DNA from 2 places in the Gordonia sp. X0973 genome. Region 2 is predicted to be linked to the other one. Evidence: predicted binding sites of a transcription regulator. Region 2 holds the regulator's gene; the other holds the start of a gene.

Region 1 (12,255 bases), 1.3 Mb from region 2:
GCGACCGACGGCACCGTGATCGCCGCCGGTCCCGCGTCGGGCTACGGCAACTGGATCCAGGTCCGCGCCGACGACGGCACCGTCACCATGTACGGCCACATGTCCTCGTCGGGCGTGCTCGTGCAGAAGGGTCAGCACGTCACCGCGGGCGACGTCATCGCCCTGGTCGGCAACGAGGGCTTCTCCTTCGGCCCGCACGTGCACTTCGAGGTGTGGAAGGACGGCCGGACGAAGATCGACCCGATGCCGTGGCTCGCCCAGCACGGCGTGCGGATGTCGAACTACACCGGCTAATTCGCACAGCCAAACCCAGCACTTCACGACATACCCAGCACCCGATCGGTGCTGGGTATGTCCGTATCTGCGGGGTTTGTCCGCGGGTTAGAGCTTCTCCCCCGGCAGTCCGCCGAGGGTCATGAACGTCATGCGCCCGGTGCCGCCGCCGAAGTCGAAGGTGATCCGCTCCGTGGGGCCGCTGCCCTCCTTGGCGACCGCCTTGCCCAGTCCGTACTTGGGATGGTTCATGCGGTCGCCGATGTCGTAGTGCTCCTGACGGTTGCGACCGCGCGTCGGGGCACCGTAGGACTCGCGACCACGCGCGCGCTGCCCGTCGTTGCCGGACCCGAAGCCGCCCGAGCCGGAGCCGAAGCCGAAGGCCCCCGACGAGTGGTGGCGCGAGGCCGAGCGCTTCGGTTCGGTGCGGCGCCAATCGATCAGGTGGGCGGGGATCTCGGTGAGGAACCGCGACTCCGGGTTGGAGACGGGCTGCCCCCAGGACGCGCGCATCAGCGCCCGGGTCAGGTACAGCTTCTCCTTGGCGCGGGTGATCCCGACGTAGGCCAGGCGCCGTTCCTCGCTGAGCTCGGCGGGATCGCCGAGGGAGCGCATATGCGGGAAGTGCCCGTCCTCCCAGCCGGTGACGAAGACGACGGGGAACTCGAGGCCCTTGGCCGTGTGCAGTGTCATCATCGTGACGACGCCGGCCTCGGAATCCGGGACCTGATCGGCGTCGGCGACCAACGACACCCGCTCCAGGAAGGCGGCGAGCGATCCGGGTTCCGGTTCCCCCTCGCCGTCGTCGCCGACGATCTCGCCGGCGTCGTCGTCGGCGGCCTGCGCCTCCTCCGCGGCGGTGGCGCTGAACTCACGGGCGACGGCGACGAGTTCGTTCAGGTTGTCCAGGCGGGCGCCGTCCTGCGGGTCGCGGCTGGCCTCCAGTTCGGCCCGATAGCCGGTGCGGTCGACGATGGCCTCGACCAGTTCGCCGATGTCGCCGCCCTCGGCCGTCGCGTCGATGCGCAGGTCGTCGGCGTCCTCCCCCTCGCCGAAGGCGGAGAGGAACTCGCGGCGCAGCTCCTCGATCAGCTCGACGAACCCGCCGATCTGATTGACCGCGCGGGTGTTGAGCAGCGGCACCGACCCCTGCGCGCCCTCGAGCAGCGCCTGGTAGAAACTGATCCCCCGGTTCTCGGCATGAACGGCGACGCAGGCCTCCGCCCGGTCGCCGATACCGCGGCGCGGGGTATTGAGGATGCGGCGCAGGCTCACCGTGTCATCGGGGTTGGCGACGGTGCGCAGGTACGCGATGACGTCGCGCACCTCCTTGCGCTCGTAGAACTTGGTGCCGCCGACCACCTTGTAGGGGATGCCGTGGCGGACGAACACTTCCTCCAGCGCGCGTGAGCCGGTGTTGGTCCGGTAGAACACCGCGATGTCCGAGTACGCCCGGCTCGACGACCCGCCGATCGAATAGTCCGACAGCGCGTCGATCTCGCCGGCGATGAAGGTCGCCTCATCGCGATCGGAATCGGCGACGTACCCGACGATCGGATCGCCGTCGCCGGAGTCGGTCCACAGCCGCTTGGGACGGCGGTTCGGGTTCTGCGCGATCACCGCGTTCGCGGCGGACAGGATCGTCTGCGTCGAGCGGTAGTTCTGCTCCAGCAGGATCGCCTCGGCGTCCGGGAAATCCCGCTCGAACTCCTCGATGTTGCGGATGGTCGCCCCGCGGAACGCGTAGATCGACTGATCGGCGTCACCGACGACGCACAGCTCGGCGGGGGGCAGGTCGCCGGCGCTCCCGGCTCCCGTCAGTTCGCGGATGAGGACGTACTGCGCGTGGTTGGTGTCCTGGTACTCGTCGACGAGGATGTGGCGGAACCGGCGGCGGTAGTACTGCGCGACGTTGGGGTGGCGCTGCAACAGCGCGACCGTCTCGCCGATCAGATCGTCGAAGTCGAAGGCGTTGGCGGCGCGCAGCCGCCGCTGGTACAGGTCGTAGACGCGGGCAAGGACCGCTTCGGCCGACCCCTCCTCCGCGTTCTCCGGCTTGGCGTCCTCCGGGCCGACCAGCTCGTTCTTGAAATTGGAGATCTCCACCGCCAGCCCGCGCGCGGAGTATTTCTTCGGGTCCAGCTCCAGGTCGCGGATGATCATCCCCAGCAGGCGGCGCGAGTCGTCGGCGTCGTAGATGGAGAAGTTGGAGTTCAGCGTCTCGCCCAGCAGGTTCGACTGGGCCCGCAGGATCCGCACACACATCGAGTGGAAGGTCGACACCCACATCGCGCGGCCCGCGCCGCCGACGAGGTCGACGACCCGCTCGCGCATCTCGGCGGCCGCCTTGTTGGTGAACGTGATGGCGAGGATCTGGCCCGGGTTCACCCCGCGCTCGCCGAGCAGGTAGGCGATGCGCCGCGTCAGCACCGAGGTCTTACCCGATCCGGCGCCCGCGACGATCAGCAACGGAGAACCGGTGTGGACCACCGCCTCGCGTTGCTGTGGGTTCAATCCGCGAAGCAGTTCCTCAGCACTCATCTCGTCGTCCAGGTTACCGGGACGGACTGACAGTCCCTACTTGAGCAGTGCCGCCTCCGCGACCTCGCCGACCCGGCCCTCGCCGGTGTGCACGGCCAAGCCGGGGGTCGTCGGCCGGAGCAGGATCGAGGTGCCGCGCCCGGTGGTCTGGACGTAGACGACGTGGAGCCCGGCCCGCACGTCCACCACCACCGGCTGCCCGCCCGCCAACTGCACGCTCAGCTGGCCGTCGCGGTTGGCGCAGTAGGGCAGCGCGATCGTCCAGGTCCAGTTGAGCAGCGGACCGGACAGCCCAATCCGCGACGGGCGCCTTACCTCCGGGCGGCCACAGTCGCCGTCGCCCGCGGCGAAGGTCCGCGCCGGTGTCACACCCCCGGCCACGAGTCGCCCGTGCGTGTCGAGGACCTTCAGGTCGTCGGTCACGGTCCCGAACCGCACCGCGGGCCGCAGCCGGCCGAAGGTGTGGCTGATCTGGTTCTCCGGGAACGCGACGGGCGTCAGCACCTCCAGGGGCAGCGCCTGGTCGAACACCACCCGGCCCTGCTCGGCGCGCAGCGATGCCCGCGCGACCCGCAGATAGTCCGGCGTCGGATTGTTCCGCCACGACTGCGCGAAGTTCCACACCCCCACGCCGGAGGCGACGACGAGGAGTACCGTCGCGACGGCGGCACTGCGCAACGCCGGCCGGTCGGCCCAGCGCGCATGCCGCTCGCTCGCCCGCGGCACCGCGACCACCAGCGCGAGCGCCACGGTCATCACCAGCGCCGCGTCGGGCAGGTATCGCATGGTCTGCGCCAACTCCAGCGCGGTGTTGGCGCTGGACCGGTTCCACATGACCGGCACCTGGGCCAGCACGACATAGGCCGCGGCGGCCGCCACGATGGGCAGCGCGCGACGGCGGTACACCGCGATCGCCCCGATCACCACGGCGAGCACCAACCAGCCGACGACGATCTGCCACACCGGGGCGAAACCCATCGGCGGGCTCGGCAGCCAGCGATCCCAGTTCCACGGCCCCCCGGCGAGCGACGGGACGACGGCGTTGTTGATCGTGCGCCACACCAGGTGGACCGTCTGCACGAAGCCGTGGTTCCCGGCGGCGCCCTGGCCGCCGGTGAACGAGAGGAACACCACCAACCACACGACGGTCACCCCGACCAGCGGCAACCAGAGATCCTTGGCCCGGGAGGACGCCACCACCAACGGCTTGCGCGTACGCGTCGGACCCTGCGTCCACGTCCACAACACGGCCGCGACGAAGACGACGGGCAGGATGTAGAGCGATTTCTCGAAGCAGGCCAGCGCGACCAGGTAGATCACGACGCTGCGCCACACGACCACCCGACGACGGTGCTGCGCCAGCACGACGCCGTCCGCGTCGGTTCCCCGGCACAGGAGCACCGCGTCGCCGACCAGCCAGGCCATCGCGAACAGCATCGGCAGTGAGTTGAGCGCAGCGGCCCACCACACATAGGCCGGGACGGTCATCGGGGTGAACAGGAAGAAGGCCAGGACCACCACCGCGGCCCACGACTCCCGCCCGACGATCAGCCGGATCATCCGCCACACGGCGAACGCCACCGCCGTCGCGAGTACCACCAGCGTGACCGCCGCCGGCCACCACTGCGTCGGCGCGATCAACGTCGCGACGCCCGCGGCGAAGAACGCGCCGGGCATGAAGTGGCCGTCGTGGTTGTGCGTCAGATAGTCCCAGGACAGGACGTTGTGCGTCGACGCCCGTCCGATCAGGATCAGGTCATCCCAGTAGAAGCCGCCGGTCGCCGCCAAGACGATGCGCACCACCACGTATACGGCGACGAGCGCCACGGCGACGAGCCCGGCCCTCGATCGGTTGGCACCAGAGTCACGATCCACGTCTCGAATCGTACGGAGTGCGCACGGCTTACCGCAGCAACCTATTGGCTACTCGTCGCGGTCGGGCGGACGACGTAGACGACGCGGTGCTCCACGTCGCCGGGCGGGCCGTCCATCGCGAGCCCGTACCGGTCGGCCAGCGCGGCGAACAGTGCGCCCGTCGAATCTTCGTCGATCCGTTCGACGACGCCGCGCACCTCGAGGTAGCGGTAGGGCTGCTCGGGGTCGTTGACCGAGAACGCCACGTGCGGGTTGGCGCTGACGTTCTTGTATTTCTGCCGGTTCGTCGTGTTGGTGAAGTAGACGAACTCCCCGTCCCACGAGAACCACATGGGATTGACCTGCGGCGATCCGTCGGGACGGATCGTGGCGAGGTGGGCGTAGAGCGGGCGGGTCAGCAGGTCGCGGTGCGAATCCGGGATCACGGACATCTATTCGGTCCTCACTTCTCGTGTCGGGGTCATTCGCGGCCGGCGGAGATCCAGGTCGGGTCCGCGGCGATGTTGCGGGAGCCGACCACCAGGTCGGCCACGTCGTCCAGGGTGGTGAGCGCCTCCTCGTCGAGGACCAGGTCGGCGGCCGCGGCGTTCTCGGCGACGCGGGCGGCCGATCGGGTGCCGGGAATCGGTACGACGGGCAGCCCCGCACGACGGCCCGCCGCGTACAGCCACGCGAGGGCCACCTGGGCGTTGGTCGCGCCGAGCCGAGCTGCGACCGCGGCCACCACCTCGACGACGCGCTGGTTGGCCGCCCAGTTGTCGCCGGTGCGCGACGTCGAGCCGCGCAGATCACCGGCGACCTGGTCACGGGTCAGCGTGCCGGTCAGGAAACCGCGGCCGAGCGGCGAATACGGGACGAAGCCGACGCCGAGTTCGGCGCAGGCCGGCACGACGTTGGCCTCCACGTCGCGCGACCACAGGCTCCACTCGCTCTGCACGGCGGCGATCGGCGCGACGGCATGCGCGGCGCGCAACTCCGCCGCCGTCACCTCCGACAGTCCGAGATGGCGGACCTTGCCGGCGGCGACGAGTTCGGCCATCGCCCCCACCGTCTCCTCGATCGGGACGTCGGGGTCGCGGCGGTGCAGGTAGTAGAGGTCGATGACGTCGGCGCCCAGCCGCCGCAGCGAGGCGTCGCAGGCCTCCCGCACGTACCGCGCGTCGCCGCGGGTCCGCTTGACCCCGGCGACCGAGTCGTCGCGGGCGGCGGCACCGATGCGCCCGGTGATGCCGAACTTGGTGGCGAGGACCACCTCGTCGCGACGGTCGGCCAGCAGTCGGGCGACAAGCGTCTCGTTGGTGCCGGCCGGACCGTCGGCTCCGGGTTCGGGTTGCCCGTAGACGTCGGCGGTGTCGATGAGGGTGATGCCGTCGTCGATCGCCGCGTTCAGGACCGCCAGCGCGGTCGCGTCGTCGGTGCCGCCGTACACGGGCGTGAGCGCCATCGCGCCGAATCCCATCGCGGAGGTTCGCAGGCCGTCGCCCAGTGCCGTCGTGTGCATGAAGGGTTTCCTCTCGGTTCGGTGGTTCAGTCGTCGTCGGTGCGGCGCTGCTGCGCGCGTTCGTCCGCGTCGGTGATGGGCTGCTCGGCGCAGTCGAGGCCCGCGTCGATGAGTTGGCGGTAGTGCGCGATCTTGCCGTCGACGGCGTCGAGGTCGTCGGCCAGTTCGCGGATGCGGGACTCGATCTCCTCGCGGTGGTTCTCCAGCAGGCGCATGCGCCGCCCGTGGGTGCGCGCCCCCTGCTCGACCATCGTCACGAAGTCGCGCATCTGCGCCACCGGCATCCCGGTGCGCCGCAACCGGACCAGCAGGTCGATCATGCGGACCGTCGCGTCGTCGTATTGCCGCACCCCGGCGGTGTTGCGCGGCACGGACGGGATCAATCCCTCCGACTCGTACCAGCGCAGGGTGTCGCGGGACAGGCCGGTGCGGGCGGAGACCTCGGCGATGGAAAGGGTGCTGTCATCGGGCATAGGGCCACGGTAGGACTTGGAGCGCACTCCAACGCAAGCCGTGACCTCTCAGGCGGCGACGAGGAGCGTCAGTACTGATTCGACGAGAGAGTCCCCCCCGACGACCGAACTGGGGATTGACCCGCCTCATGACTGGCTCGTCTGGTGGTGGATCTGCCAAACCTGGCGGTGGTCCCGAGTCGTCGCCCGCGGCCTGGTCGTGGTCGTGCTGGTTGGGGTCGAATACGGTTCCGTGTAGGTAGGTGCGGGGGTCGTGGGTGTGGTTGACCCGGAAGGGTTGGTCGGTTCCGGTGCGTCGCCAGCCGGTGCGTCCGGTGTGGGGTCCATCACTGAAGACGTGGGTTTCCCATTGGCCGGGTTTGGTACCGACGGCCCGGTTGTGTCGGCCGCAGGCCCCGGTCATGTCGGTCACATCGGTTGATCCGCCGCGGGCGTAGTCGCGGGTGGCGTGGTGGGCTTGGGTGCGGGAGAACGGTTGCCCGCATCCGGGTTTGCTGCAGCCGGGTTCGGCGGCGAACAGGGCCAGGCGTTGGGTTTTGGTCGCCAACCGCCGGCCCCGCCCGAAATCGAGCACGCTGCGGGTGTGGTGGTGAAAGACCGCCAGCCACGGGGTCGCATCGGCGGCCAGATGGATCAAGTCACCGACGGGCACCATGGTGCCGGTCGCGGTCACTCCGATTCCGGCGCGGCGGGCCAAGTCGTGTTCGTCGATGGTGATCACCACTTCGGCCGGGATCCGATCCGGTTTCCCCAACGCCTGGTGGCCCAGCAGCCAATCCAGGCCGGCTTCCAGGGCGTCGTGGTCGCGTTGCGCCGACGTCCAGGTATCCCGGCCCCGCGCCTGTATCAACGCCTGGTGACGCGCGTCAGCCACGGTGGTGTCGTGACCGGTGGCGGTGCCGTCAGGGCCGGTGGTGTGGTTAGGGCCGGTGTCGTCGAGAGTCATGAGGGCGAGTGGGCCGGTGATGCGGTGTTCGTCGTCATCGTCGGGGTTGTTCATGCCGGGTTTGCCCCAGTTGTCGAGCAGTACTTCGAGTTTGGCCCGGACCTGGGGTGTCACATACCCGCAGAGTTTGGACATCAAATCCGCGCCTTGGGCTCCTAGGTGCAGGCTGCGGCGGCGGTGCCGGTCGGTGTCGTCGGTCAGGGTGCCATCGGGGTCCAGGTGGGCCAGGATCCGTTGCCCAAGACGGTTCATGTCTTTCGGGGTGGCTGCTTTCGCGGCCTCGGTCAACACCGTCACCGCCGCTGCCACCTCCCGCGGGTCGGCTTGGTGCGGGATTTTGTCCAGGACTTGTTCGATCACCCGCACATGCTCGCCCGACACCGTCCCGGCTGCGACCGCCACCGCCAACGGTTCCCGTTTGGGCGGCAACGGTTGTCCGGTCAGCGCGGTGCACACCCCGATCGCCTCGGCCACCACCTCCCGACGCCTGGCCTCGCCTGGCCCCAGCCGCAGGTATTCGCTGTACCAGGCCCGCGGTGTGGCATACCCCAACCACAAATTGCGGTCGGACACTTGCACCAGCAACGCCGCATTCACCCCGTCCGCGCGCCGCCACGCCCGCTCCAATGTCTCGACCGTCGCGGTCACCTCGGTATCCGAGGCCAACCCCAACGACACAGACCCGAGTTTCGTGATCGCGGCATCAATCAACCCCGCCAACTCCCGCGGCGAATCCGGCAACACCACCGGCATCACATCAGCCACCGCCGCGTCGGTCAATTGGATCCACCCCCTCAACCCCGGTTCGAATATACGTTCTATTCTACCAACCTGGTGTGAGGTGCGCAACACCTCGTTCGATGGCCGTGGCACACGATCCGACGTCGACTCACCGGGGTCTCGATACGGTTCCTCGGCTAGCGCCTCGGATCCACTCGACCACCCACAGCATCCACCCGACCACCGCGGCTGGCACCGCGACCGTTCCCAGCGGACCATCACCGTCGCCGACACGACTGCCGTCGCCATACAGTCACAGCGGGTGACACCCGTCCGTCGGGACTGGTATGTCGGAGCCGATGAACCGGCCGTGGCAAAATCAATCCCCGTGAGTGACGCGACACAGCCTTTCGACCCGGCACAATACGATCTCGGCGAAGACGTGTCCGCCCTACCCGACGACATCGACGTGCTGCGGCTGGAAATCGACCGGATGGACGCGATGATCCTCGCGGCGATCAAGCGGCGCTCGGCGGTGTCGAAGAAGATCGGCGCGGCGCGGATGGCGTCGGGCGGTCCGCGACTGGTGCACAGCCGCGAGGTGAAGGTCCTCGACCGCTTCTCCGACCTCGGCCAAGAGGGCCACACCCTCGCGATGCTGTTGCTGCGCCTGGGCCGGGGACCGCTCGGGCGCTGAAACCGCGCATCGGGGACCAGTCGGACAGGCGGCCGGGCGAAGCACGCGCAAACCACTTAGGGTGGACCCATGAGCGACGATGTGACGTCCACCGAGTCGTGGCACGCCCTCGCCGGCCACCAGCGGCAGATGTCCGCCCTGACGCTGCGCGAAATCTTCACCGCCGACCCCGGCCGGGGCACCGACCTGGTCATCGACGCCGCCGATCTGCATATCGACTATTCGAAGCATCGGGCCACGCGCGAGACGCTGGACCTGCTGCTCGCACTCGCCCGTGAGGTCCGGCTCGAGCAGCGCCGCGACGACATGCTCGCCGGCCGCCACATCAACTCCTCGGAGAACCGGGCCGCGCTGCACACCGCACTGCGACTGCCCGCCTCCGCCTCGCTGCAGGTCGACGGCCAGGACGTCGTCGCCGACGTGCACCGCGTCCTCGACGCGATGGGCCGCTTCACCGACGACGTCCGCTCCGGCGCCTGGACCGGATACACCGGCAAACAGATCACCGACGTCGTCAACATCGGCATCGGCGGCTCGGATCTGGGCCCGGAGATGGTGTGCGGCGCGATGCGCGACTTCCACGACGGGCCGCGGACCCACTTCGTTTCCAACGTCGACCCGGCCGACATCCTCTCGACCCTCGACGCCGTCGAGCCGGAGACGACGCTGTTCATCATCTCGTCCAAGACCTTCACCACCCTGGAGACGCTCTCGAACGCGCGGGCCGCGCGCGACTGGCTCGTCGCCGCACTCGGCTCCCCCGACGCGGTGGCGAAGCATTTCGTCGCGGTCAGCACCAATGCCGACGCGGTACACGCCTTCGGCATCGACACCGCCAACATGTTCGGGTTCTGGGACTGGGTCGGCGGGCGCTACTCGGTGGACTCCGCGATCGGATTGTCGGTGATGCTGGCGATCGGCCGCGAGGGCTTCAGCGACTTCCTGGCCGGCTTCCACACCGTCGACGAACACTTCGCGACCGCACCGCTGGAACGCAACGCGCCGGTCATCATGGGCCTGCTGGGCGTTTGGTACGACAACTTCTTCGACGCCGGGAACAAGGCCGTCCTCCCCTACTCCAACGACCTCGCCCGCTTCACCGCATACCTGCAGCAGCTGTCGATGGAGTCCAACGGGAAGTCGGTGACGCGCAACGGCTCCCCGGTGCGCTGCGACACCGGTCAGGTGTGGTGGGGCGAGCCGGGCACCAACGGCCAACACGCCTTCTTCCAACTGCTCCACCAGGGGACTCGGATGATCCCCGCCGACTTCATCGCCTTCGCGCGCCCCTTCCGCGACGTGACGACCGAGGACGGCACGTCGATGCACGACCTGCTCATCAGCAACTTCCTGGCGCAGACCAAGGTGCTGGCCTTCGGCAAGACCGCCGAGGATCTTACCGCCGAGGGCACCGACCCCAAGGTCGTGCCGCACAAGGTGATGCCGGGCAACCGCCCGTCGACGACGATCTTCGCCCCGCAGCTCACCCCCAATTCACTCGGCCAGTTGATCGCCCTCTACGAGCACCAGGTCTTCGTCGAGGGCTGCATCTGGAATATCGACTCCTTCGACCAGTGGGGGGTCGAGCTCGGCAAGAAGCAGGCACTCGAACTCCTGGGCGCGATCGACTCCCCCCAGCCCCCCGGCCCGCTCGGCGACTCCTCGACCGACGCACTGGCCCAGTGGTACCGCGCGCACCGCGCCGGGAAGCAGGCATGAGCGCGGCGCGGACCGCATACGGAGTCGGAGCGGCCGCGGCGCTGCTCGTCGGCACCGCCGGATGTGCCACCGACAATCCCGACACCCCCGGCCCCTCGGTGCCGACGTCGGCATCGCTGACCGTCCCCGCCGGCAACGCGGCGAAGACGGCCCCCGGCACCGTGTTGAGCTTCGGCTCTACCGCGCTGCTGCCCGCCTCGACCTTCCATCCGGATCGGCTGGCCGCTTACACCGTGACCGGGGTGCGGCGGGCCGGCAAGTTGCCCGACTCCATCGCCAAGGGCAAGGGCGGCACCGGCTACTTCGTCTACCTGACGGTGCTCTCGCTCGACGCGCAGCCGATGCCCGCCCCCGACGTCCTCGGCGTCGCCGGGAGCGTCGACGGCAAGCAGGCGGCGCTCACCGTTCGGTCGAACTCTGAGACTCCCGAGTGCGTCACCCACACCCCGCCGAAGCTGATGAAGCGCGGTGAAAGCTATTCGACCTGTCTCGTCGGCCTGGTCGGCAGCGGCCAGGAGATCCGCTCGGGCATCTACTGGGCCAACACCACCACCAACCCGGAGCTGGACTACCAGGCCAAGCCGGTGGTGTGGACCGCCGACGGCAAGCCCCTACCGAGCGCCGCACCGAAGTAGCGGCCCGGGCCGCAAGCCGCGGCGCGCCTCAGACCAGTCGGCGCGACACCGGCTCCGGCAGATGGCGCAACGCGGCGGCCAGCGGCTCCCACGGCCAGCGCGGCACGGCGGCGTGGGCCTTCTCCGCCTCGATGGCCGCGACCATCGCCGCGACCCCGTCGTCGGTCTTGGCCATCAACCGGGTCTTCACGCCCCGATTGATGTCGGTCTCGATATAGCCCGGCTCGATGATCGTGATCGTGATGGGTTTGCCGGCGAACTCCGCCTGCAAGCCTTGCCCGAGGGCGGTCACACCCGCTTTCGACGCGGAGTACGCCGCCTGTGCCTTGGGCAGCCCGCGCGTCGCGGAGACCGAGCTGATCAGCACCAGATGCCCGGCGCCCTGCTCGCGGAAGATCTCCAGCGCCGCCTCGGCCTGTGCCAGTGCCCCGGTCAGATTGGTCTGCACCGTCTCCAGGTTGGCGTGCGCCTTGCCTGTCCCGATCGGCGCTCCCTTACCCAGCCCGGCGTTGACGATGACCCGGTCGAGCCCGCCGAGCTCGTCGCGCAGCTGTCGGAACACCACGGGCACCGAATCGAAATCGGTGACGTCGAGCGCGGCGGTGACCACGGTTCCGGCCTCAGCCCGCAGCTCTTGCGCCAGCGCCTCGAGTCGGTCGACGCGGCGCGCGCACAGTGCGAGCGATCGTCCCTGCTTGGCGAAGGCGCGGGCCATCCCCTCGCCGAGTCCCGAGCTGGCACCGGTGATCAGAATCTTCTCGCGTGTACTCACCCCGCCACCCTATTTCAGAAGTCGTGACATCCGCCGGTCGGCCAGCTTCTTGCCGCCGGTCTGACATGACGGACAGTACTGGAAGGAGCGGTCGGCGAAGGAC
Region 2 (12,255 bases):
CGGTCGGAGGAGGGCGCGGTGAAGAAGTCGTCGGGATCGGCGTCTTCGAGGATGGCGCCGTCGGCCATGAACACGACGCGGTCGGCGGCTTTGCGGGCGAAGCCCATCTCGTGGGTGACGACGACCATTGTCATCCCCTCCTGGGCGAGGGACACCATGACGTCGAGGACCTCGTTGACCATCTCCGGGTCGAGTGCCGACGTCGGCTCGTCGAAGAGCATGACCCGCGGTTGCATCGCCAGCGACCGCGCGATCGCGACGCGCTGCTGCTGCCCGCCGGACAACTGCGCCGGGTACTTGTCGCGCTGCGCCGCGACGCCCACCCGCTCGAGCAGCTCCAGGGCGGTCTTCTCGGCGTCGGCCTTCGACATCTTGCGCACTTTGATCGGGGCGAGCGTGACGTTCTCCAGGATCGTCTTGTGGGCGAAGAGGTTGAACGACTGGAAGACCATCCCGACCTCGGCCCGCAACGTCGCCAACGCGCGTCCCTCATCGGGAAGGAGGGTGCCGTCGAGGTAGATCTCCCCGCTGTCGATCGGCTCCAGGCGGTTGATGGTGCGGCACAGCGTCGACTTGCCCGAACCGGACGGTCCGAGCAGGACGACGACTTGGCCCGCGGGGATGTCCAGGTTGATGTCGCGCAGCACGTGCAGATCGCCGAAATGCTTGTCGACGTCGCGGAGGGAGACCATTGGCGGGGCACTTGCGTTGTTCGCGGCCGCTGTCATAGAGGAACACCCTAGTACCGCCGGGCCGGCATGGCAGTACAAGCCGATTTGTCATCGGCACTATCCTTGGAAGACGTGAGTACCGACAGCCTGCCCGTCGACATCGGGCCCGTCGCCGTGTCCGACGCCGGTGCGGGCCCCGCGTCGCAGACCGCGGGGCCGCGCCGCTACGAGGTGCGCACTTTCGGCTGCCAGATGAACGTGCACGATTCCGAGCGCATCTCCGGGCTGCTGGAGGAGGCGGGCTACGTCGCCGCCGAGGAGGGGGCCGACCCCGACCTCGTCGTCTTCAACACCTGCGCGGTGCGCGAGAACGCCGACAACAAGCTGTACGGCAACCTTTCGCACCTGGCGCCGGTGAAGCGCGGTAAACCCGGAATGCAGATCGCCGTCGGCGGGTGCCTGGCCCAGAAGGACCGGTCGACGGTGCTCGACCGCGCACCCTGGGTCGACGTCGTCTTCGGCACGCACAACATCGGCTCGCTTCCCGCACTGCTCGACCGGGCACGACACAACGAGGCGGCCCAGGTGGAGATCCTGGAGTCGCTGGAGAAGTTCCCGTCGTCGCTGCCCGCCCGTCGTGACTCGGCCTATTCGGGCTGGGTGTCGGTGTCGGTGGGCTGCAACAACACCTGCACGTTCTGCATCGTCCCGTCGCTGCGCGGCAAAGAGGCCGACCGTCGACCCGCCGACATCCTGGCCGAGGTGCAGGCCCTCGTCGACCAGGGCGTCCTGGAGGTGACGCTGCTCGGCCAGAACGTCAACGCCTACGGCACCTCCTTCGCCGATCCGGACCAGCCGCGCGACCGCGGCGCCTTCGCCGACCTGCTGCGGGCGTGCGGGCGGATCGACGGGCTGGAGCGCGTCCGGTTCACCTCGCCGCATCCCGCTGAGTTCACCGACGACGTCATCGAGGCGATGGCGCAGACCCCCAACGTCTGCCCGCAGCTGCACATGCCGCTCCAGTCGGGCTCCGATCGGGTGCTGAAGGCGATGCGCCGCTCCTATCGCCAGTCGAAATATCTCGGCATCCTCGACCGGGTGCGCGCCGCGATGCCGCATGCCGCGATCACCACCGACATCATCGTCGGCTTCCCGGGGGAGACCGAGGAGGACTTCCAGGCCACCCTCGACGTGGTCGAGGCGGCCCGGTTCAGCTCCGCGTTCACCTTCCAGTACTCGCCGCGCCCGGGCACCCCGGCCGCGACGATGGCCGACCAGGTTCCGCCCGAGGTGGTGACCGAGCGCTACCAGCGCCTTATCGCGCTGCAGGAGAAGGTGTGCCTGGCGGAGAACCAGACGCTGATCGGCACCGAGGTGGAATTGCTGGTCACCGCCGACTCGTCGCGCAAGAGCGTCGAGCACGAGCGGTTGACCGGCCGGGCGCGCGACGGCCGGCTGGTCCACTTCAGCCCGACCGGCGCCGGGACCGGGGCCACGATCCGACCCGGCGACGTCGTGACCACGACGATCACCGCGGCCGCACCGCACCACCTGATGGCCGACGCCGGTGTCGCGACCGTCCGCAACACCCGGGCCGGGGATGCGCACGCGGCGAATATCGCGCCGGTCACCGCGCCGACCGGGGTGGGCCTGGGCCTGCCGACGATCGGCGCCCGACCGACCGAGCCGGCGTCGACCGGCTGCTCGTCGGGCAGCTGCAACTGATCAACGGGTCGCAGCTGCGGCCCACCGAGGACAGGACGTGACGTGAGCGACGATCCGAAGGATCCGATCGACGACTTCAAGCAGTTCGAGAGCGATCTGCGCAAGGCGGAGCGGAAGGTCGCCGGCGAGATCGATCCCGGGCTGCGGGCACTCGTCGTCGCGGTCGCCGTGATGGTGGCCGCCGTCTCGCTGGCCCTGCCGCATGTCGCACCGAGCTTCTTCAGCCTGCACGGCGTCAACGGATTCGACGTGCTCAGCTTCGACGCGAAGGCCCAGGCCGCCAAGATCACCATCACCTCGCGCGTCTTCGTCTACCTGGTGCTGATCTTCGGCATCATCGCCTCGGCGCTCGCCCTGATCACCCGCCGCTGGGTGCTGGCGTGGATCGCGCTGTGCGGGTCGATGGTCTCGGTTCCGGCCGGGGTGCTGGCCTGGTGGTCGCGCAATACGCCGGGCCTGAACGCGCTCACCGGCCCGGACGGCAAGCCCTTGCCGCCCCCGGACGGGGTCGCGATCGGGCTGGTCATCGGATTGATCGCCGTGGTCGTGCTGGCCTTCCACTGGGCCCGGGTCGTGTGGTCGCGCAATGCCCACCAGCTGGTGCTCGAGAACCAGCGACGCGAGGCCGCCGCCCGCGAGGAAGAGCGGATGCGACGCCTCACCGACCCGATTCGGCACGAGAGCGCGTCGGAAGACGACTAGGGCCGCTCCATGATCGCGCGGACTCCGCCGCCGCCGTATGTCGCGGTCGTCTTCACCTCGATCCGCACGCAGGAGGACGCCGACGGCTACGCCGCGATGGCCGAGGACATGGACCTGCTCGCCGCGCGGCAGCCCGGCTATCTCGGCGTCGAGTCGGCGCGTGACACCGAAGGATTCGGCATCACCGTGTCGTACTGGTCGGACGAGGGTGCCGCACGGGCCTGGAAAGCCGTCGCGGAACACCTTGGGGCGCAGCGCCTCGGTCGCGACAAATGGTATGCCGCCTATCGCGTCAGGGTCGCGACGGTGACCCGGGAGTACGGCACCGCCGACTGAGCGCAGCTACCCGCCAGTGGCCCTGGGGTGCCCAGTCGGCAAGGTTGGGGTGCCCAGTCGGCGTGGTTGGGGTGCCCAGGTCTCGATACAACCGCTCCTTCGTCGCGGTCACTCGACCCGGCGCTCGGCGGGGTTGGGGTGCTCGCTCGGCGGGGCTAACGGTCGGATACGGCGGTCTTGGCCGCGTCGGCCCACTCCTGCCACTGCTTGGCCTGCTCCCGGAACTTCTTCGCGTCGGAGGTCTTGCCGCGCTCGTCGGCCTTCCTGGCCTGTTCCTCGAGGGCGGCGACCTTCTCGGCGAACTGGGCGGCGCGTGCCGCCACCTCGGGATCCTCGCGTCGCCAGCTCTCGTTCTCGGCGTCGCGGATCTTCCGCTCCAGCGCGCGCATCCGGCCGTCGAGGCGGCCCATCTGATCGCGCGGCACCTTGCCGATCTCGTCCCACCGCTCCTGCAGCAGGCGGTAGGCGCGCCGGGCCGCGGCCAAGTCGGCCTTCGGATCGATGGTCCGCTCGGCTTCGTCGAGCAGCTTGGCCTTGGCCTCGCCGTTCGCCGAGAACTCCTCGTCGCGCTGCGACGCCTCGGCGTTGCGCGCACCGAAGAAGACGTCCTGGGCGGCCTTGAACCGCTGCCAGAGTGCGTCGTCGACCTCGCGCGGCGCCCGCCCGGCCGCCTTCCACTCGGTCATCAGGTCGCGGAAACGCCCGGCCGTCGGACCCCAGTCCGTCGAAGTCGACAGTTCCTCGGCCTGGGCGATGAGCTCCTCTTTGCGGTCCTTGGCCGACGCGCGGTCGCGGTCGAGTTCGGCGAAGTGGGCTCCGCGGCGCCGGTTGAACTTGTCGCGGGCGCGGGCGTACCGCTTCCACAGCGCGTCGTCGGTCTTGCGGTCGATCCCCTTGATGCCACGCCACTCGTCCAGGATCGCCCGGATGCGATCGCCGGCCTCCTTCCACTGCGTGGAATCGGCGGCCAGACCCTCGGCCTCGGCGGCCAGCGCCTCCTTGCGCGCGACGGCGGCCTCCCGGTCCTGTGCCCGTTGCGCCTTCACCTCTTCGGCGACGTCCTCGGCGGTGGCGGCGATGGCACCCAATCGGGCCTGCAGCGCGGCGACATCCCCGATGACGTGGGCGGTCGGCAGTGCGTCGAGCAGGTGCTGGGCGGCGGCCCGCGTCTTGCGCGGATCACCCGAGCGGGCGGCCAAGCGCTCCTCGAGGATCTCCACCTCGGTGGCCAGATCCTCGAATCGCCGCGAGTAGTGGGCCAGACCCTCTTCGGGGCTGCCCGCCTGCCACTGCCCGATCTCGCGTTCCCCGTCGGCCGTCTTGAGCCAGACGACGCCCTTCTCGTCCACCCGGCCGAACTCGTGCGGGTCGCCGGCATGCGTCGGCTGATGGGTGATCGGGGCACTGGTGACGACCGGCTTGACGCCCGGGCGCGGTCCCGGCCTGGGGCGAGGTTTCGGCGCGGCAGACGCCGACGTGGCAGATGCCGGTGCGACTGGTGCGGGCGTGGCGGTCGGCTCCGCGGCGGTCGTCGAGTCGGGTTCTGGAGTCGCCTGCGATCCAGACGTCGTCGTGTCGGATTCGGGAGTCGTCATGGTGGTCCTCACCTTCGTGCCGCGCGTCACGGCTGCCTGGTCTTCCGTTCCGTCCCGAGGACGGGCCGGTGGAGTCTATTCAAGCAGGTCGGCTAGCGTCGTGGGTTGTGTTGATTTCCGCCGTGTTCCTTCCGTGCGCCCCCGCGCTGGTGCCCGAGGTGTCGGGTCCGGGGGCGCATGAGCTCGAACCGGTGCGCGCCGCGGCCCGTGCGGCCGTCCGCCAGCTGGGTGGCGACGCCGCGTCCTGGTGGGCGATCGGACCCGCCGACGGGGATCGGCCGACCGGCCGCGCGACCGGGGTCTCCGGCTCGTTCGGCGGCTTCGGGGTGGACCGCACCGTTCGCCTGAGCGGCGGTGACGGCGACGGGACAGACGGACACGGTCTCGACACGTCGATGCTGCTGGCCGGCTGGGCGCGCGAACTCGCCGCCGACGCGCAGCGCGTCTCCATCGTGCCGACGGTCGTGGCCCGCGACGCCACCCCGTCCGGGTGCGCGGCCGTCGCCGCGAGCCTCACGGACGAGTGGGCGACGGTGGCCGAGCCGGTCGCACTGCTGGTGATCGGCGACGGGGCGATCCACCTGACCGACCGGGCCCCCGGCGGCGGCGTCGAACCCGATGCCGTCGCGCTGCAGGCCGAGATCGACGCGGCGTTGGCCGGTGGCGATCCACGACGACTGCGCGCCCTGGACTGGGACCGGTGCGCCCGGTGGGGAGTCGGCGGCCGGGCGGCGTGGGAGGTCGCGGCGGCGTGCGCGCCCGGCCCGGCGACGGTGCGGCTGGACTACGCGGGCGCACCGCTCGGCGTCGGCTACACCGTGGCGACCTGGCGGTTCGAGTGAGCGGGACCGCTGGCGGCGGTCCGCGGCCGATCGTCGTCGTCGGGCCGACGGCCAGCGGCAAGTCGGATTTGGCGCTGCACCTCGCGCAGCGGTTCGACGGCGAGATCGTCAACGCCGACGCGATGCAGCAATACCGCGGGATGGACATCGGCACCGCCAAACTCGCCCCTGATGAGCGCCGCGGCATCGCCCACCACCAACTCGACGTCCTCGATGTCGACGAGACGGCGACGGTGGCGCGCTATCAGGCCGCCGCGATCGACGACGTCGAGTCGATCCGGGCGCGGGGCCGCACGCCGATCGTCGTCGGCGGGTCGATGATGTACTACCAGGCGCTGGTGGACGAGTGGTCGCTCCCGCCGACGGACCCGACCGTCCGCGCGCGGTTCGAGGAGCAGTTGGCGCGGGTCGGAACCGTCGAGATGCACCGGCGGCTGGGTGCGGTGGATCCCGACGCCGCCGCCACGATCCTCGATTCCGACGGCCGCCGCATCGTGCGGGCGCTGGAGGTGGTGGAACTGACCGGCGAGCCGTTCGCGGCCTCGCAGCCCACGATCGGCGATCCGCGGTGGGACGCGCTGCTGATCGGCGTCGACCGCCCGACCGAACTGCTCGACGAGCGCATCGAGGCGCGGACGGCGGCGATGTTCGCCAACGGATTCGTCGACGAGGTGGCCGGACTCCTCGAACGTGGGCTGCGCGAGGGGCAGACGGCGATCCGGGCGATCGGATACGCGCAGGTCGTCGCCTCGCTGGACGGTGAATACGACGTCGAGCACGCGCGCGAGCTCACCTTCGTCGGCACGCGACGATATGTGCGGCGCCAGCGGTCGTGGTTTCGCCGCGATCCGCGGATCCGCTGGTTCGACGGCGGCGACGAGGCGCTGGCCGACACGGTGTCCGAATACTGCCGTGCGGCCCGGATCGACCAGCCGGGCGGATCGGTAGACTGATCCGGTGACCGCTCTCCCGCACGCCTTCTGGAAAGGCCACGGCACGCAGAACGACTTCATCATCGTCGACGACGCCGCGGCCCTGTTGGCGCTGGAACCGGAGACGGTGGCCGTGCTGTGCGACCGGCAACGGGGTATCGGGGCCGATGGTCTGCTGCGCGTGGCACGGGCCGGCAGCCTCCTCGACGCCGGTGTGCTCACCGCCCTCGGCGAGGGGATCGCCGCCGACGACCTGTTCATGGACTACCGCAATGCGGACGGCTCGGTGGCGCAGATGTGCGGCAACGGCGTCCGGGTGTTCGCCCACTACTGTCGGGTCGCCGGGTTGACCGATGCCGACGAGTTCGTCGTCGGATCGCGGGCCGGTGCGCGTCCGGTCCGCATCCACTCGGTTTCGCCGACGAGCGCTGAGGTCAGCGTCGGGATGGGCCGGGTGCTCCGGGGGGTGACCTCCTCGGCGACGATCGGTGGTAGGACCTTCACCGGGATCGCCGTCGACGTGGGCAATCCCCATCTGGCCTGCGTCGTTCCGGGTTTGTCGCACGGCGAGTTGAGTGCCCTCGACCTGTCCGGTCCGGTCGGATTCGACACCGGTGTGTTCCCCGAGGGGGTCAACGTCGAGCTGTGTACCGAACCGGTGGCCGACGGCGACACCCTCGTCGCATCGATGCGGGTCGTCGAACGCGGCGTGGGGGAGACGCGCAGCTGCGGAACGGGCCTGGTCGCGGCGGGCAGCGCACTACTCGCCTCCCTGGGGCGGGACTCCGGGAAGCTGCGGATCACCGTTCCCGGCGGCCGGGTCGACGTGGGCATCGACGACGGCGGGACGACCAGCACCCTGCGCGGTCCGTCGCGCCTCGTCGCGCGCGGCGAGCTGTTCACGGGCGCCCTCGACTGAGGGTGCAGGTAATCGGCTCGCGCACGACGTCCGCGCGGTGTCATGATGGACGGGTATGACTGAATCAGAACTGTCCCCGGACCCCGCGGTTTCTACTCCGCCCGGCGCGCTTCGCACGGACGATGCGCCGACGACGGGTCAACTCCAACTCGACGATCGGGCGTCGCTGCAGCGCGTCGCCGGCTTGTCCACCGAACTCACCGACGTCACCGAGGTCGAGTACCGGCAGCTGCGCCTGGAACGGGTCGTGCTCGTCGGCGTCTGGACGTCGGGCACCATCGCCCAGGCCAACGCCAACATGGCCGAACTCGCCGCGTTGGCCGAGACCGCCGGGTCGCAGGTGCTGGATGCGCTGATCCAGCGCCGGTCCAGCCCGGACGCGGCCACCTACATCGGGTCGGGCAAGGCGGGTGAGCTGCGCGAGATCGTCGTCGCGACCGGCGCGGACACCGTCATCGCCGACGGCGAGTTGACGCCCGCCCAGCTCAACGCGCTGGAGAAGGTCGTCAAGGTGAAGGTCATCGACCGCACCGCGCTGATCCTCGACATCTTCGCCCAGCACGCGACCAGTCGGGAGGGCAAGGCGCAGGTCAGCCTCGCGCAGATGGAGTACATGCTGCCCCGGCTGCGCGGCTGGGGCGAGTCGATGTCACGGCAGGCCGGTGGTCGGGCGGGCAGCAACGGCGGCGTGGGCCTGCGCGGTCCGGGTGAGACCAAGATCGAGACCGATCGCCGTCGGATCCGGGAGCGGATGGCCAAGCTGCGCCGGGAGATCCGCGCGATGAAGACCGCCCGGACGGTGAAGCGTCTGGACCGGCACCGCAGCGGGGTGCCGACGATCACCGTCGTCGGCTACACCAACGCGGGCAAGTCGAGTCTCGTCAACGCGATGACGGGTTCGGGCGTGCTGGTGCAGGATGCCTTGTTCGCCACCCTGGACCCGACGACGCGCCGCGCACGGCTGGACGACGGCCGCGAGGTGGTGTTCACCGACACCGTCGGTTTCGTCCGGCACCTGCCGACGCAACTGGTGGAGGCGTTCCGGTCGACACTGGAGGAGGTGGCCGACGCCGATCTGCTCGTGCACGTGGTCGACGGCTCGGAAGCCTTCCCGTTGGACCAGGTCAACGCTGTGCGGACCGTGCTGCGCGAGGTATCGGACGAGGCGCGGGACGGCACGCTGCCGCCCGAGTTGCTCGTCGTGAACAAGCTGGACGCGATGGACGACCTCAAACACGCCGAATTGGCCGCGGCGCTGCCGGGCGCATTGTTCGTCTCGGCGCGTACCGGCGCCGGGCTCCCGGAGCTGTTCGACGCCATCCGCGCCGAGATCGGGCGCGGGGACGTCGAGATGTTCGTCGACCTCCCCTTCTCGCGCGGCGATCTCGTCTCGCGGATCCATGCCGACGGCGAGATCCACTCGACCGAGCACCATGCGACGGGCACCAAGATGCGCGTGCGGGTTCCCGCCGCGCTCGCGGGTGAACTCGTCGAGTTCACCCGCGTCGACGCCTGACGGCGCCGCATCGGATCAGAGCAGGGGCCGGATCAGATCCGGCGCATCACGGTCACGACCTTGCCCAGGATGACCGCGCGGTCACCGGGAATCGGGTCGAACAGCGGGTTGTGCGGCATCAGCCACACGTGCGCGCCGTCGCGCTTGAAGGTCTTGACGGTGGCCTCCCCGTCGATCATGGCGGCGACGATGTCGCCGTTGTCGGCGACGTTCTGCTGTCGCACTACCACCCAGTCGCCGTCGCAGATCGCCGCGTCGATCATGGATTCGCCGACCACGCGGAGCAGGAAGTGGTTGCCGTCGCCGACGAGTTCTCGCGGGAGGGGGAAGACGTCTTCGATGGCCTCCTCGGCGAGGATCGGGCCACCCGCGGCGATCTGGCCGAGGACGGGGACATAGGTCGGCGTGGGCATTCCCTCGGCCGCGGCGCCACCGGGCGGCGGCCCCTTCTTGTCCGCCGCGACGTTGACCGCGCGGGGGCGGTGCGGATCGCGCTTGAGCAGGCCTTTGTTCTCCAGGGTCTTCAGCTGGTAGGCCACCGACGAGGTCGACACGAGGCCGACCGCGTCACCGATCTCGCGGATGCTCGGCGGGTATCCGCGCTCGCGGACGGACTTGCGGATCACCTCCAACACGTCGCGCTGACGCTGGGTCAGGGTCGCCTCGATCGCGGCGGGGCTGTCGGTGAGGCCGGACTCCGCCGACTTCTTCTTGGCCATGATGTTTCTCCTCTGCTCGTTGCCACAACGCTAGCGAAGAAAGCCGCGACCTTCAAACATTTGTTCGACGTGTCGCGAGACTTTGTCAGACCCTCGTGGTAAAACTTCGAACAAGAGTTCATCGAACACACGAACGAGGAGAACCGACATGAGCGCACCAGTGATGCACCGCCCGGCAGTCCGCCCGGCTCCGCGCCCGCTCCGTCCCGCCCAGACCCGGCGCCGCCCGGTCGACGGCCGTTCCCACCATCCCCGGCCGGACCGCGGCACCCGGTGCGCTGCGCCGGTGGCCCCGGTCCAGAGCCGGCAGCAGCGGGTGATCGCCCGTCGCCGGGGGAGCGCCGCGGCGATCCTCGTCGGCGCTGCGCTCGCCGGGCTGGTCTGGCTCTTCGCCATCGTCGGCGGCAACTACGAGGCGAGCACTGCTCCCGATCCGGTTGCCACGTCGGTGGTCCACGTGCGCGGAGGCGAGACATTGAACTCGGTCGCCGCGCGCGTCGCCCCGGATATGCCGCGCCAGGCGGTGATCAATCAGCTGCGCGCGTTGAACGGGTTGCCGTCGTCGCAGTTGACGGCCGGCCAGGCGCTCGTGGCCCCGGTCTACCGATAAGCGTGGGCGGCGCCCAGTCGCGCGGCAGCATCGGCTGCCGCAGTGCGTCGGGTAGTCGGAGCACTGCCCGGGCCGTCGGTATTGTTGGGCTCATGCATTGTCCGTTCTGCAAGCATGAGGACACCAAGGTCGTCGATTCCCGTCTCGCCGACGAGGGTCAGGCGATCCGCCGTCGTCGGTCGTGTCCGGAATGCGGACGCCGGTTCACCACGGTGGAGAATGCGGTGTTGGCCGTGGTCAAGCGCAACGGCGTGACCGAGCCGTTCAGCCGCGAGAAGGTGATGCGGGGCGTCCGGCGGGCATGTCAGGGCAGGCAGGTCGACGAGGATGCGCTGGCCCAGTTGGCGCAGCAGGTCGAGGACGCGGTGCGATCCTCGGGTTCGGCCGAGGTGCCGAGCAACGAGGTCGGGCTGGCCATCCTCGGGCCGCTGCGCGATCTCGACGAGGTCGCCTATCTGCGGTTCGCCTCGGTATACCGCTCGTTCGAGTCGCTCGAAGACTTCCAACGGGAGATCGACTCCCTGCAGTCCGACCGCGGCTGACCGATCCACCGCCGGCGAGGCGGCTCAGACGAAGGCGTCGAACGCCTTGATCACCCGTTTCTCCGACACGGTGCCCGCGGTACCGAGTCGCTGGGCGTAGAGCCCGACCCGCAACTCCTCGATCATCCAGTGCGCATACTCGTTGAACGGCTCCCGGCGGGCCTCCGGCAGCTGCGCCAGGCGCAGATTCCACCGCTCCACGACCCGGTCGACGGCCGCGGTCGCATCCCGGTCGCGGGCGGGGTTGGCCGTCACGGCGTCGAGCCGCATGAGCGCGGCGTCGAGGTAGCGCGGCAGCGAGGCCAACCGGTCCACCGGTGTCTCGCCGACGAATCCGTCGAAGACGAGTTGCGCGACCTGATCGGCAACGTCCTGGGCCGCCATCGTCCCGGCGTGGCGATCCATCGCGGCGGATAGCCCGGGCAGTCGGGAGAGGGCGTCGAGGGCGGCGAAGAAGTTGTCCGGGGCCTGCTCGGCGATCGCGGGGGCGAATCGTTCGCGCAGCGCGGCGAAGTCGGCCGGGGTCCGCAAGCCGGCGGTCTCGGCGGGGGTGACGACGCCGCGGATCGCGCAGCGGGTGCAGTCGCGCAGCAACGCCTCCAGCGACGGGTACGGGCTCTGACTCAGTGCTAGTCGAAGCGCGGGGGTCAGGCCAGCGGTGATCTTCTTGCCCAAGGACGGCAGTGCGGCTTCGAGCAGGACCAGGACGGCGGCGTGCAGGGCGGCGGAACGCTGCGCCGGCGACGCGAATTGGGCCGATCCGACGGTCGACGGGTCGACGACCACCAGTCCGGGATAGCGGGTCACCTTCTGGCCCGCGATCTGCCCGGTGATCGATTCGGGGAGATCGCCGAAGGTGTCGGCCGTCCACTCCGAGGCGAGTACGCGGGCGGTCGTTCGCTTCCGGTCGGATCGGTCGGGACGTTGGAGTTGCGCCAGCGACCGGCTCGCCGCGATCGTCGACCCCGATTCGTCGACGACGGCGAAATTCATCCGGAGATGGTCGTCGACGCGGTCGACGTCGAAATCGTCGACGGTGATCGTGGTGCGGGCCATCGCCGAGAGTTCGCGCGCCAGACCGGCGAGCAGCGGTTCGGCGCGCGGGGTGAGGCGGGCCAGCACGGCCCGCGCGAAGTCGGGGGCCGG

The links. Region 2 encodes LexA, which represses DNA repair genes until DNA is damaged. Its sites were predicted from a motif close to CGAACANNTGTTCG; they were not measured.
Region 1: a site for LexA is predicted at 8,416-8,429, ahead of HUN08_RS03780 (HNH endonuclease signature motif containing protein). Genes of this name have one in related genera too.

The regions. Positions count from the first base shown of each region.
Region 1 is NZ_CP054691.1:760,807-773,061, reverse strand. It holds gene HUN08_RS03810 (M23 family metallopeptidase) at 1-294, shown strand, start outside; gene HUN08_RS03805 (UvrD-helicase domain-containing protein) at 382-2,814, opposite strand; gene HUN08_RS03800 (hypothetical protein) at 2,851-4,689, opposite strand; gene HUN08_RS03795 (PPOX class F420-dependent oxidoreductase) at 4,731-5,120, opposite strand; gene HUN08_RS03790 (aldo/keto reductase) at 5,150-6,190, opposite strand; gene HUN08_RS03785 (MerR family transcriptional regulator) at 6,217-6,663, opposite strand; gene HUN08_RS03780 (HNH endonuclease signature motif containing protein) at 6,653-8,389, opposite strand; gene HUN08_RS03775 (chorismate mutase) at 8,772-9,026, shown strand; gene pgi (glucose-6-phosphate isomerase) at 9,096-10,745, shown strand; gene HUN08_RS03765 (hypothetical protein) at 10,742-11,380, shown strand; gene HUN08_RS03760 (SDR family oxidoreductase) at 11,409-12,152, opposite strand; gene HUN08_RS03755 (Fpg/Nei family DNA glycosylase) at 12,162-12,255, opposite strand, start outside.
Region 2 is NZ_CP054691.1:2,034,975-2,047,229, reverse strand. It holds gene HUN08_RS09985 (amino acid ABC transporter ATP-binding protein) at 1-692, opposite strand, end outside; gene miaB (tRNA (N6-isopentenyl adenosine(37)-C2)-methylthiotransferase MiaB) at 846-2,396, shown strand; gene HUN08_RS09975 (hypothetical protein) at 2,439-3,098, shown strand; gene HUN08_RS09970 (antibiotic biosynthesis monooxygenase) at 3,108-3,434, shown strand; gene HUN08_RS09965 (DUF349 domain-containing protein) at 3,590-5,029, opposite strand; gene HUN08_RS09960 (hypothetical protein) at 5,137-5,871, shown strand; gene miaA (tRNA (adenosine(37)-N6)-dimethylallyltransferase MiaA) at 5,868-6,824, shown strand; gene dapF (diaminopimelate epimerase) at 6,829-7,722, shown strand; gene hflX (GTPase HflX) at 7,778-9,238, shown strand; gene lexA (transcriptional repressor LexA) at 9,271-9,957, opposite strand; gene HUN08_RS18365 (LysM peptidoglycan-binding domain-containing protein) at 10,106-10,567, shown strand; gene nrdR (transcriptional regulator NrdR) at 10,660-11,109, shown strand; gene hrpA (ATP-dependent RNA helicase HrpA) at 11,134-12,255, opposite strand, start outside.